Regions from separate parts of the Dehalobacter sp. CP genome, predicted to be linked through region 4. Evidence: riboswitches for the same ligand, from Rfam matches in the RefSeq annotation. Region 4 holds a riboswitch; each other region holds the start of a gene.
The links. Region 4 has a riboswitch for cyclic di-GMP ahead of AAH944_RS09300 (beta-galactosidase). Riboswitches for the same ligand answer to the same signal wherever they lie in the genome.
Positions count from the first base shown of each region.

Region 1: another riboswitch for cyclic di-GMP. It lies ahead of AAH944_RS03495 (SLC13 family permease); the one in region 4 lies ahead of AAH944_RS09300 (beta-galactosidase).
Region 2: another riboswitch for cyclic di-GMP. It lies ahead of AAH944_RS12785 (DUF5667 domain-containing protein); the one in region 4 lies ahead of AAH944_RS09300 (beta-galactosidase).
Region 3: another riboswitch for cyclic di-GMP. It lies ahead of nhaB (sodium/proton antiporter NhaB); the one in region 4 lies ahead of AAH944_RS09300 (beta-galactosidase).

Region 1 covers NZ_CP157399.1:691,197-694,350, forward strand. Annotated here, with positions in the region: gene AAH944_RS03490 (NADH-dependent [FeFe] hydrogenase, group A6) at 1-368, shown strand, start outside; gene AAH944_RS03495 (SLC13 family permease) at 365-1,639, opposite strand; cyclic di-GMP riboswitch class I at 1,767-1,909, opposite strand; gene AAH944_RS03500 (glycosyltransferase) at 2,009-3,154, opposite strand, start outside.
Region 2 covers NZ_CP157399.1:2,565,641-2,568,794, reverse strand. Annotated here, with positions in the region: gene AAH944_RS12795 (cell wall-binding repeat-containing protein) at 1-636, opposite strand, end outside; gene AAH944_RS12790 (IS66 family transposase) at 955-1,209, shown strand; cyclic di-GMP riboswitch class I at 1,594-1,678, shown strand; gene AAH944_RS12785 (DUF5667 domain-containing protein) at 1,692-2,993, shown strand; gene AAH944_RS12780 (DUF2922 domain-containing protein) at 3,141-3,154, opposite strand, start outside.
Region 3 covers NZ_CP157399.1:2,015,281-2,018,434, forward strand. Annotated here, with positions in the region: gene AAH944_RS09980 (hypothetical protein) at 1-211, opposite strand, end outside; gene nhaB (sodium/proton antiporter NhaB) at 487-1,992, opposite strand; cyclic di-GMP riboswitch class I at 2,075-2,166, opposite strand; gene AAH944_RS09990 (glycine betaine ABC transporter substrate-binding protein) at 2,885-3,154, opposite strand, start outside.
Region 4 covers NZ_CP157399.1:1,875,481-1,878,634, reverse strand. Annotated here, with positions in the region: gene AAH944_RS09310 (beta-galactosidase) at 1-364, shown strand, start outside; gene AAH944_RS09305 (Ig-like domain-containing protein) at 431-1,519, shown strand; cyclic di-GMP riboswitch class I at 1,589-1,664, shown strand; cyclic di-GMP riboswitch class I at 1,694-1,769, shown strand; gene AAH944_RS09300 (beta-galactosidase) at 1,803-3,154, shown strand, end outside.

The DNA of each region.
Region 1 (3,154 bases), 1.2 Mb from region 4:
GCTTGCGAAAGGCCACAGTTCAAATCGGCGACAAGATGCTACGGATAGGCATTGCCAGCGGGCTCGGAAACGCCCGGACTCTGCTCGAGGAAATCAGGGACGGTAAGAATCAGTACGAAGCCATTGAAATTATGGCTTGTCCCGGAGGCTGTATTGCCGGAGGTGGGCAGCCCTACCATCACGGCAATTTTGAAATTGTCCGCAAGCGTCAGGAAGCCATCTATCAGGAAGATAAAAATAAAAAGATCAGAAAATCTCATGAGAATTCAGAAATCCAGAAAATTTATCAGGAATATCTGGGACAGCCTTTCAGTGACACTGCCCACAGATTGCTTCATACTCATTTTGAAGAGAGAGAAAGAATCTAATAGTACCGCAGCAAAATATACGCCGAGGCGATCACAATGGATAGAAGCATGAACGGAAATCCGATCAGGAAATATTTTTTGTAGCTGATCGTATAGCCGTTTTTTTCGGCAATCCCTGAGACAATGACGTTGGCCGAGGCACCGACAATGGTGCCGTTTCCGCCCAGGCAGGCGCCCAGAGCCAGAGACCACCACAGCGGCTGGAGTTGTTCCGGTGTCAGCCCACCGAGGACCCCGATTTTTTGAATCAACGGGATCATGGTGGCCACGAATGGAATATTATCGACGAAAGCTGAAAAAATAGCGGAAAGCCAGACAATCAGCATCGCCATGACGACCGGCACACCGCCGGTAAGCCCAAGGCTCCATTCAGCAATCTTGTCCAGGACGCCGACTTCGACCAATCCTCCGACTAAAACGAATAATCCAGTAAAGAAGAAGATCGTCGGCCATTCAATCGCCAGAAATACTTCTTCCGGTTCCTCGTGGCTCAGCACCATGAGCAGCATGCCTCCGGCCAGTGCAATCGTAGCGGTCTCAACATGGATGACGGCGTGCAGCATAAAACCGACAATGGTCAGAGAGAGTACGGCCAGGCTTCTTTTGAGCTGGGCCCAGTCTTTAATATAGTCGTATTCATTTTGCGACAGCAGCAGGGTGATGGATTCCTTGTCGGTCTTTAGCTTTTGGCGATAAAGAAAATAAAAGCCCAATAGGGTAACAGCCAAGATCACAATCGCCACAGGTGCCAGGTTCACCATGAAATCCATAAAAGTAAGCTCTGCCGGTCCGGCAATCATGATATTCGGCGGATCACCGATCAGGGTCGCGGTTCCCCCGATGTTGCTGGCTAGAATCTGGGTAATCAAAAAAGGTATTGGGTTTAATTTCAAGGTTTCAGCAATCACAATGGAAACCGGAACGACCAGCAAAACAGTCGTCACGTTATCCAGAAAAGCCGATAAAACGGCAGTCAGTATAGCCAAAGAGATCAGCAGTCTGATTGGATTGCCTTTGACTTTCTTGGCGACCCAAATAGCCAGAAAGCCGAAGACACCGGAACGTCTGGTCAGATCGACAATGATCATCATGCCGATAAGTAAGCCCAGCGTATTCCAGTCGATGTGTTCCACAGCAGTTTCCTGCGGGAATACACCCAAAAGAATCAGGAGACAGGCACCGAGGGCCGCGGCGACAGCCCGCGGGATTTTCTCCGTTACGATCAGTGCATACGTAGCTACAAAAATAACAAGGGTCAGAATCAAGGTCATGAATCGTACACCTCCATCATTAGTGTGGTCAATTTTTATTGGCCTAACCGGTTAGAATATACAAAATAGTTGAAATAAAAAGAGCAGATCCATAAAAGGAACTGCTCTCCCCTGAGAAGTTCAAAATCCTTGTAGTCTGGCAATCCTGTCAGAATATCCTGGAAATGCATTTGGATTCCATTCATTTTGTATTGCATGCATTTCAAATTCCCTGATTTAGACCCATGACTTTAGCGTCCTTCACTTTCGTGAAGTTTGCCTCAACACATTAAAAACCATATTATATTTTAATTGAAATCTAAAAAATCCTGATCAACCGGATTGTGTCTAGAAAAGAAGTATAGCATCTCCGTTCATATTTTGTAAAGATCAATTCGATCTTCTCAAATAATATTCAAAATTCTCGAGTGCCCAGGCATCATGGTACAAATTCCCTTCCCGGGATGCAGGGTCTAAAAGTGAGGCGCAATAGGCTGTTCTTTTTCCATCGGCTAGCTCTTGAAATACTTCGAGGTATTTCCATTTAGCCTTTTTGGCAAAGCTTTCGTTACTGTTGGCTTGCTTGGCCAGCATAAAGCAGGTCTTTATGCTTCTGTTCAGCGTGCAGAGGTTTTGGGCCTGACACTTGTCACAGCCGATGAACTGGGTCATATCAATTTCCACGGTCGTGACAAAGCCGACTTTGAAAGGTGTATAATGCACAATCCTTGGTGATAATTCAGCATCGCCATACCCGCATTCCTCATTCCAATAACCGATCCGGTCAATGAGCTCGGGCCGTAACCCCTGAAGACATCCCGGAATAAAATCCATGATTACATCAATGCCGGCATTTCTCAGCTGAAGATAGGACAGATCATTCTTGACCTGAGGAATGACGGGAGGGAGAAATCTCGGATAAGGGTTATCCCGCATGATTCCTAAGAGACCCACTTCCGGAAAAGCTTCAAATATTTCCATATACCTGGTCAGCCAGTTTTTGGTCTTGATATAGACATCGCTGTCAATCGTGAAGAAATACTGGTTGGGTTTTCTTTTTCTGAGGTTGTAGTTCAGGACATAGATCGGTCCCCGGTTAACCTTAAAGCGTGTTTTGGATTTAATTCTTTTGTCCTGAAGGCTTTTGATATAATTCCAGGTATTATCTTTGGAGTTGCAGTCGATGATATGCATTTCAAAATCTTCGTCCGAATCCAAAATCTTGTTTAGGTTCTGCATGGTAAGCCCGAGACGATTCAAGGTAACATAGCTGATAAAAGGAGGAGGGGAGCTACTGTCTATCGTGTTCTGTACAGAAGGTTCAATGATTTCTTCCAGGATCCCAGGATCCAGAATCTGTTGAAGGATGGTGGCGTCGTCTAATTCTTCCCAGTCAATGTTTTTTGGAACCGCCTGTTGAGAAATTTCCACAGCAGGAGTGTCAGCGGCTTCCTGAACAGGGAAGGGGCTAACGCGTTTTTGCGGGGCAGAGGTTTGGGCCTGACTAATGGCTTCGATAACAAGCTGTATCGCAGT
Region 2 (3,154 bases), 690 kb from region 4:
GCGAGTTATTTTATAATTACTCAAGTGCATTTTTACCACCTCAGGCAAGTTATCCGCTGGCGTAAGCAGGATGGAGTACCCTTTAGCGGCGGCCACTGCGGAGATAGACAGTGCATCCGCGAAGTTTACTCCGCTAACTAGTGCGACCTCTTTGGTGCCAAGTCTCTTCGCAATTTCGACAGAAGTCACATATCTGTCCGAACCATAGATCCGGTCAGTGGTTTTTATACCAATTGTTTTCAGGGTTTGCTCTACATCGGCGGAGATTGCCTCGTATCCGCCTACGAGGATCGCCTTGGTTGCTCCTAATCGTTGTATTTCGTTTTGGGTATATCTATTGATAGTATTTTTTTCTGTGAATAGGATGGGGGCATCGTATTTTTTGGCTAAAGGACCTGTACAGAGTGCATCAGCCAACGCGTCTCCTTCGACTAGAACCACATAATCGGATTTTTTCCATCCTTCCTGCGAGATGGCCACAGCTGTTTGGTAGCGATCCGTACCCGCTAGCCGATTTTCATCAGCCCTAGCAATGTTCGGACTAGGCAGAATGATTAGCATCAGAACAAAAAAGCCTATTATAAGAAATGTAGAAAGTACTTTTTTCCTTAGATGTAGATATTCTAGATATTTCACTGCCAAATCTCCTTCATATAATATAGAATTATCGCTATACAAGTTATTATTTCCCATTCTAATCCTTATCACTTTCTAATTCTCTGTGTGTGACAATATTCCTCCAAATAATATGATAGAAAAAGTCATAAAATGTACAAATGTAATTAATCTACTAGGTACTTATTGAAAAAAACGATGGGATAAATAAAACATAAAGTACATAACAGGGGCACCCGAGAGGCACCCGAGGGGACAGGTTCATGATTGATATCATCCTCACAAGTTGATCTAGATTTGACAAACATTATAAGAAAAGAGAGGGGACGTAACCGAAACATGAAGTTACGCCCCCATGGGTATCAAGTTTACCATAGTTTAGACCCTGGGATCACAGTGGTAGGATGCCTAGCTCACATGAAGAGAAAATTTACGGATGCGATTAAGGCCTTAAGCCCGGAGGAGCAAAAGAAGACCGTTTACTTCAAGGGACAGGAGTACTGCGATTACCTGTTCCACATTGAAAAGAAATACAATGATGCTGACCCTGGAGAGCGTCGGATAAATGGCTGTTTCATGATAATCTTGTTATGAAAGAGTAACAGAAAAATGAGACAAATAACGCTGAAATCCACTTTAATCCTCCTTAGAGTTTTTTGAGTAAACTTGAGAAACTCTAATTTAGAGGATTTTCTCACGGATCTAAGAGAGTTTTCATACACATTCTTATTAGACGCTTACAATGATTTTAATATGATTCGGGCCTGCTGGTTTACAGTGAGCTCTTTTTTACGCCACTAGAGTTTACGCTTACTTTTTAATTATTTAACATGCGAATATTTTATATAATTTCAACATAAAGTAAATTTAAAATTAATTTTTATGGGACAAAAGTCTCATTTTTTATACCCCAATGGTCTGGAATAAGTCCGAAAACCTTGATTTTCAAAGTATTCTGGAATATAATGGCCTCAGCCAAAACGATAATGGCAAATCCGTCGAAAGACGGAGACGCAAAGCCACGGGTCTAACACCGAAAGGTTATGACAGCCGGGTTACCGAAAGGGGTAGATAGAATGATCCATAAGAAGATTCTCGTTTCAATTCTTTGTGTCCTGTTAATCATTGCGGTCGCGCCAACCTGTGTATTTGCTGAAACAACCACGGATGGAACCACAGTAACCGAGGATGTTTCAACGAGTACTCCTGATACGACCACAGATCCCGCTACAGATTCAACAACGACTGACCCAACGACAGACACAACAACAGATGCAGTAACAACCGATTCCACAACAATGGATTCGACCGGCCAGGCCTCAGCTGAAGATGAAGCCGGTGTAACGCCGGACAGCTGGCTCTATTCAATCGAACAGATGATTGAAAGTGTTCAGGTTGCTGTAACTTTCTCTGATGAAGGAAAAGCGGAACTGCTCGTTGAGTTTGCCAATGAACGGCTCGCCGAAGCGGAAATCATGTCCGAACAAAACCAGTTGGATTTGATGGAACAGGCTCTGAAAGTGTACTCGGATACGATAAAGAAAGCCAACTTCCAGGTACAGCAGATGATCGAAGACAACGAAGCAGCTGAAGGTACGGATACGACGGCTACAGATTCTGCTGCGGATGATGGGGCCGTCACGACTTCCACAGATGAAACAGTCGCAGAGGACACGGCAGCAACTGACACAGAAGAGAATACGGTGATCAGCAATCTGCTTGCCAGCATTGAGCTTGTTCAAAGCGATGCAGATAAAGTCGTCTTAAAAATCAGCGGCAATCTGACAGAAGATCAGGCTGAGATCATGCAGAATATCATTAAAGCCGAAGTTCAAAACACCATTGCGATCAAAGCTTATGTGGCTGCCAAAAAAGCCTATGGGGATGCAGTGCAGCAATTTGCAGCGGCCAAAGCAGAGTTGGGTGAAGCCCGTGCTTCAGGTGACGAGGCTGCCGTTGCCGCTGCCCTGGAAAAAGTCGAACAGGCTGAACAGTACAAAAACGACATGCAGGAGCTCAGGAAAGATATTCAGAAAATCAAAGTAGAGACGAACAAAGAAACGAAGGAAGTCTTGAAAGAGCAAACCCAAAACATAAAAGAATATAAGAAGGCCAATAAGGGCCAAGCCGTGAGCGACCAGGAAGATAGCCTGGAAGCAGGGGACGAACAGGATGCAACGGCTGTAGATAATCAGGATGTAACGGATACTGGCGATCAGACTGCCACAGTCGATGGCCAGTCTACTTCGGATGAAACAACAGTGGATGGCACAAGTGATGAAAGTGGTGGAACCGTCGATGCTCAAAGTATTCAGAACACAGTCACGAATACCCCTCCAAATAACGGACATAACGGTAAAGGGCAAGGAAAAAGATAGGACTTTATATTTTCAATAACTGAGAATCATTCAAATTGCATAAAATGCAATGCCTCCCAAAAAGAAAAACAGACAGCTATCAGGCAGATAAAGTGCCAGGGCTGTCTGTTTTTGTGGTCTTCATCTGTTTAGGCCGGTACTGCCCGCTTACGCTTGCGGAG
Region 3 (3,154 bases), 140 kb from region 4:
TTTTGGATAGAAATTCCTCCAATGCTTCACTAATATCAATATTCATGCGTTCAGTCAAAATAATCAGCCACCATATGCATTCGCCAAGTTTATGTTCCAGTTCGGATACAGTCTCCCCATTTGTCGGCCAACGCCCCTGTTGAGACATTGTCAGACGGACCACCAAATCGGTATCTGTCAAAAAAGTTAAGGCATCTTCTTCTACTGTCAATTCTTTTTCATGGTACTGCCTAAGCGCAAAGCATCTCAAAACTCTGCTTAGTGAATATATCGGCAAATATTACAATCCCGCTAATACACATCAGGGCATTGAGTGCCAGACCCCTGTTCGGTCAATGGAATGGCCTATTTCTTCCGTTATCGGTTTTGATTTTTGATCCGGTTCTCGGAGGGTTGTATCACAACTTCAAGAAGCAGGCAGCTTGATTTATCGTACAACAAATTGTATTGGTTCAACTGGATCATTTTTTTGAAGGCTACAAGGTGTTACAACAGGTACATTGTTGCCAGCAGGCCCGTAAGAGTCATAACGATAGCGTATGGCAGAGCCAGCTTTACCATTTCCAGGTAAGACAGGCGAATCAGCGGTGCAAGTGCAGAAGTCAAGATGAACAGAAACGCCGCCTGACCGTTTGGTGTGGCAACTGAAGGGATATTTGTACCCATATTAATGGCAACTGCCAGCTTGTTATACTGCTCCAGCGCAATACCTCCGGCTTTAAATGCCTGCTGTGTTTCAGTCATATATACCGTGGCAACAAAAACGTTGTCACTGATTGCCGAAAGGACGCCGTTGGCCGTAAAAAAAGCGGCAAGCTGATTCTGTCCTTCGATGTTCAATACCCATTGAATAATCGGCGTAAACAAATGCTGATCATGAATAACCGCAACGACGGCGAAAAATACGACCAGCAGCGCAGTAAACGGCAGCGCTTCTTCAAACGCATGACCGATGCGCTTTTCTTCAGTAACCCCGTTGAAGGCTGTAAGCAGGATAATAATCATCAGACCAATAATACCTACTTCCGCCAGGTGCAGTGCCAGGGAGAAGATCAGCACAACACCGCACAAAGCCATAACAATCAGGCGCACACGTCCGCGCATATTCCTGGCAGTATCTTTGACTTTTACATCATCTTCCATAACCTTTCGCACAGACTCAGGAAGCTGGTAGCCGTACCCCCAGAACTTAGTAACTTCAAGGATAATGGTAGTCAGAAGACCAACGATCAATACCGGGATAGACACAGGGGCACATTGTATAAAGAAATCTACGAAGTCCCATTGCATAATGGAGCCAATTAAGAGGTTCTGCGGTTCACCAACCAGTGTTATTGCTCCGCCCAGCGCAGTGCCCACAGCGCCATGCATCAGAAGATTACGCAGAAAACCACGGAACTCGTTCAGGTCCTCATGATGTTTTTCATCAACACTATGGTCGTGATTAATGTCATACGTTTCGTATACTTTTTCGCTGGAAGCAAACTTGTGGAAGATGCAATAGAAACCATAGGCCACGGCGATAATCACTGCGGTTACGGTCAGCGCGTCCAAAAACGCGGAAAGAACCGCACCTAGAACAGCGAACAGGAATGAAAGCGCGACTTTAGAGTGTACTTTAGTAAGGAGCTTGGAAAACAGGTACACAAGACCTTCTTTCATAAAATAGATCCCGGCAACCATGAACATCAGAAGAAGAATAACCGGCAGGTTCATTTCAACCTCGTGATAGACCATATGAGGGTTAGTAAGTCCGAGCACAACGGCTTCAATCGCCAGAAGCCCACCGGCAGGAAGCGGATAACATTTTAACGCCATTGCCAAGGTAAAAATAAATTCGACAATCAACACCCACCCGGTAACGTACATACCGGCGGTAACCATCAAAATTGGGTTTAACACCAAAAAAGCAAGAATTGTTCTTTTGTACCAGTCCGGAGCGTGACCCAGAAAATTTGCTCTGAATGCTTGTCCGATGCCCATTTGTTTCATATGTACTATCCTCCTAAGTGAAAATAAGATATAAAAAGAGAGCAATCCAAAATGGAACTACTCCCCCCCAGAAGTTCAAATTACTTGCAGCCTGGCAGTCATAGCAACTTACAAGCAGCCTTAGACCCATAGCTTTAGCGTCCTTCACTTTCATGAAGTTTGCACCAACCTGTACAACTATATATTGTTATTTTTGCTTAAGCTTTTATATTATAACAAAAAATTATTCTTTTGAATACCCAGTAGTATCCACTTTATGCTGAAGTGTCCAGGTATTTATCTTAAGTATTTTGCTTTTTAATATAATCCTTTAGCAAATCAGGCTATCTCTTATCCTTTGGAACATGGAACTGATTTTCATAAGCTTTACATTGACCAATTATTAATCCTGTACCATACATTTCTTCATTTTCCCAATAAAAATATCAATACAAGAAATATATCAACTAGGCACCTTCCCGCAGTGTCCATATCTTGCTGATATTAATCAACGTATAATGCGGCAAACTTTCAATAGATTTACTATTCCATTTTTTCTTCTCCACCTTCTTAAATCTGATATAAATCAAAACAATACAGATTACCTCTCGTTCTTCATCAATCCAATTACAAAAAGAATTTCATTCTCCTGTCTATAATGAGGTGTGTAACAAAACTTGTTGCCCGTTTATTTGTCGCCCTACATTCATTATGAAAATAGCCTAAAATGAACACCCTCATTCCACTATTATGGTAAATCGAGGGTGCTCTTATATGGTTATATTATACACTTTCGATTTTTTACTTTAAGTTTTAATATAGCCTCATTTGCATAGATGAGCCTACTTCGCCAATCTGCTTTTTTCTGTAAAAATATTTTTTATAATTGGCGAACTAAATAATAACCTTAGATTTACTTAAGCCAACCGTCAACAATATCCTTATTCTCATTTATCCACTTTCTAGCTGCATCCTCTGGTTTCATTCCTTCATTGATTAAGCCTTCAAGACTGCCGATCTGAGCATCCGACATCTTAAATTTTTTCAGCATGGCAGCAGCTTCGGCTTGTTTCCCGCTGAAGTCTTTATTGGCCAGGATGTGAATCTCTTCTGCTTCTCCAAATTCTTTCTTTGGGTCATTCAGATATTTCAGATCATATTTAGCAAACATCCAATGCGGACT
Region 4 (3,154 bases):
CGTTGAACTCAGTGAGATATTTGCACAGATTTACAATAAAGCAAAGCAGCCAATAATGATAAGCGAATGGTCTTTTCCGGCGTATGATAGCGGACTCCCGTGTAGCGTAGGAGCTGGTATGCGAGTAGATACGCAGACGGAGAGAGCAAAAGCCTATGAAATATATCAAAAAGCATTATTCAATATGCCGTTTCTTGTCGGTTCTGAATTTTTCATGTGGGTTGATCCTCCGGCTGAAGGACTAACAAAATCTTATAAGCTAGATACAAATTACGGACTAGTGAATGAAAAGGATGAACCTTATGCTTTGGTTACCAGTGTAGCGAAAGCAACAAATGGTAATGTGTATTCTCTTAGAGACTAGATGAATCATAACTATGATGGTCTTCGTAAACCAATCGGGATATATAGAAAGGAAAGCGATAGGATTATGATTCTGAAAAAGACACTGGCAGTATTATTGACGGTATCTCAGATACTGTTAACCTTCAGTTCGACCTCCTTGGCCGGATTGGATGATGCGTCAAATAATACGGCATTTGTATATGACGACGATTTTTCTGGATATGCAACTGGAAGTGATGGAATGCCTAATTGGGTGACCAATGAGTTTTCATGGGTAATTAATGACGGTTATTTTAAGAATGACTTGGTGAAGAAGAGCTTTGCATTGATGAACTCGCCAACTGGCGCTGAAGTATCCTTCGAATCGGAAGTGATGATCAAAGCTTCTAAAGGTGATAAGTATAAGGTAGCAGGAATTGCTATCTATACAGATTATGAGAATTACTGGCATTTAGCCTTGGTTGAAGCACCGGACAAGAATAATCATTATGTAGAACTTGAGGAAATGATTAACGGCGAATGGTGTGCCCAGTATAAAGGAAGCACCAAATTAGTAACGGGAACAGTACCGTCAGACAATTTACATTGGGACTATAATCACCCTTATTTATTAAAAATAACTTTAAATAAATTAAGTATTACGGGTGCTGTATATGAATTGGATGGCTCTTTGATTTGGAAAACAAAATATCTATTTAAACCTGATAATTGTGTTAAAACAGGTATTCCCTCGCTAACGACAGCTGCCTTTGAAGCGCAATTTGATAATGTTAAGGTGAATATTACCAAAACTGTTGTTGATGAGAATCCAAATACAAGTTTGGACGACATAAAGGTGACAAATATTAAAATAAGTCCCGAGGAGTTATTTATCAAGGTCGGTCAGACCCGGAGGTTAGAAGCGTTAATTATACCGGCAAACGCTTCAAATAAAACAATAAATTGGACGTCAGATAACCCGCAAATAGCCTCAGTTAATAATGGAGTGGTCAAAGGCTTATCTCCAGGAACAGTTTTCATAAGGGTGAGTACAGAAGATCAGAGTATATCAAATATTTGTAAAGTGACAGTTACTTCGTTTAGCGTATATTTATTCGTGGGTTTATACGTTTTAATTGTTGGAATTATTGCTTTACTCATTTTCAGATATATTAGGAAAAAAGAAAAAACATAAAGAATACTATTGACTAAATATTGAAAATATGATAATTATTAATTAAATGAATATCGGACAAAAACTTATTACTGACAATGGCAAACCTGTTGAAAAGCAGGGACGCAAAGCTATAGGGCCTGTAAAATGGCAGCCAGTTACCAAAATTAAGTTTTTTGTTTTTGTCTAACTTATTACTGACAATGGCAAACCTGTTGAAAAGCAGGGACGCAAAGCTATAGGGCCTGTAAAATGGCAGCCAGTTACCAAAAAATAAGTTTTTTGTTTTTAGAGAGGGCAGATTATGAACATTTTAAGAAAAACAATCAAAACGTTAATCACGATAAGCCTAATATTAGTTTTAGTGGCACCAACAACACTAGCTGGAAGTGAACCCAGTATAAGCGGTCAAAGATTGCAGGATGATTTCTCCGCCTACGTTGCTGGAAGTGATGGTAGCCCTAAGTGGATCACTGACGATATATCTTGGGAAGTAAATAATGGTTGTTTCCAAAATAATTCATTGAAAAAGAGCTTTGCTAAATATGATTCTAGCGTTGGGACTGATTTAACTTTTGAATCGGAAGTTACTATTCAAGTATCGCAAGGGGATAAGTATAAGTCGGCGGGGATATCAGTTTATTCAGACAATAATAATTATTGGTCGTTAGCACTTGTTGAAGGGCCTGAGGCTAAAAATAAAATGCATTATATTGAACTTCAAGAAATGTTTAATGGGCAATGGTGTGTGCAAGATTATGGGGAGACAAAACTAAAAGTTGGTTCATACGTAGGAGATGGAATTGAGTGGAAATATAACCAGCCGTATGTTCTCAAGATAAGTTTGAACAATAAATCGATTACAGGGGTAGTATGCGAGTTAGATGGTAAAAAAATATGGGAGAAAGAATATATTTTTTCTTCGGAGAATTGTACAAACAAAGGAATTCCGGCTCTGACAAGTGCGGCCGTAGAAACAAAGTACGATAACGTAAAATGCACAATAAATAAAAAAGTTTATGAAGTTAATGCAGTTGGCTCATATCCTGAGCTTAAAATCGAAACAGATACGACGATAAACGGTAAAAAAACGGGATTTTTTCATACCCAAAAAATAGGGGATAAATGGTGGGTGATTGCGCCTAATGGGAAAGGATTTATTGCCGTCGGAGCACAGAGGATGACGTATAAAGGACATTACTCAGAGGCATTGGGTTATTCCCCATATGAACAGAATGTAAAAAAGATCTATGGGTCTGAGGAAGAATGGGCAAAAAATACTGCGGAGCGGTTAAACAGCTGGGGATTTAATCTTCTAGGAATAGATTCAGCACCGTCTTTGAGGTATCGTGGACTAGCGCATACGGTATCGTTTGGATTCGGGAACAGTTTCTCTAAATACGGAGAAGATTATGTAATATACGGATTGGACACAAGCAATCATTGTTTCCCGAATGTTTTCAGTCCAAAATTTGTGTACTATTGTGATGACTTAGCTAGAAAGGTGATCCAAGAAGATCAGAATGACCCATGGCTTTTCGGCTATTATATGGATAACGAACTCGCCTGGTGGGGCCAAAGTTTTGATACGACATACGGACTTACGGACTTGGTCATAAAAAAAGATAAAACCCATACGGCAAAGATTGCCTTGAT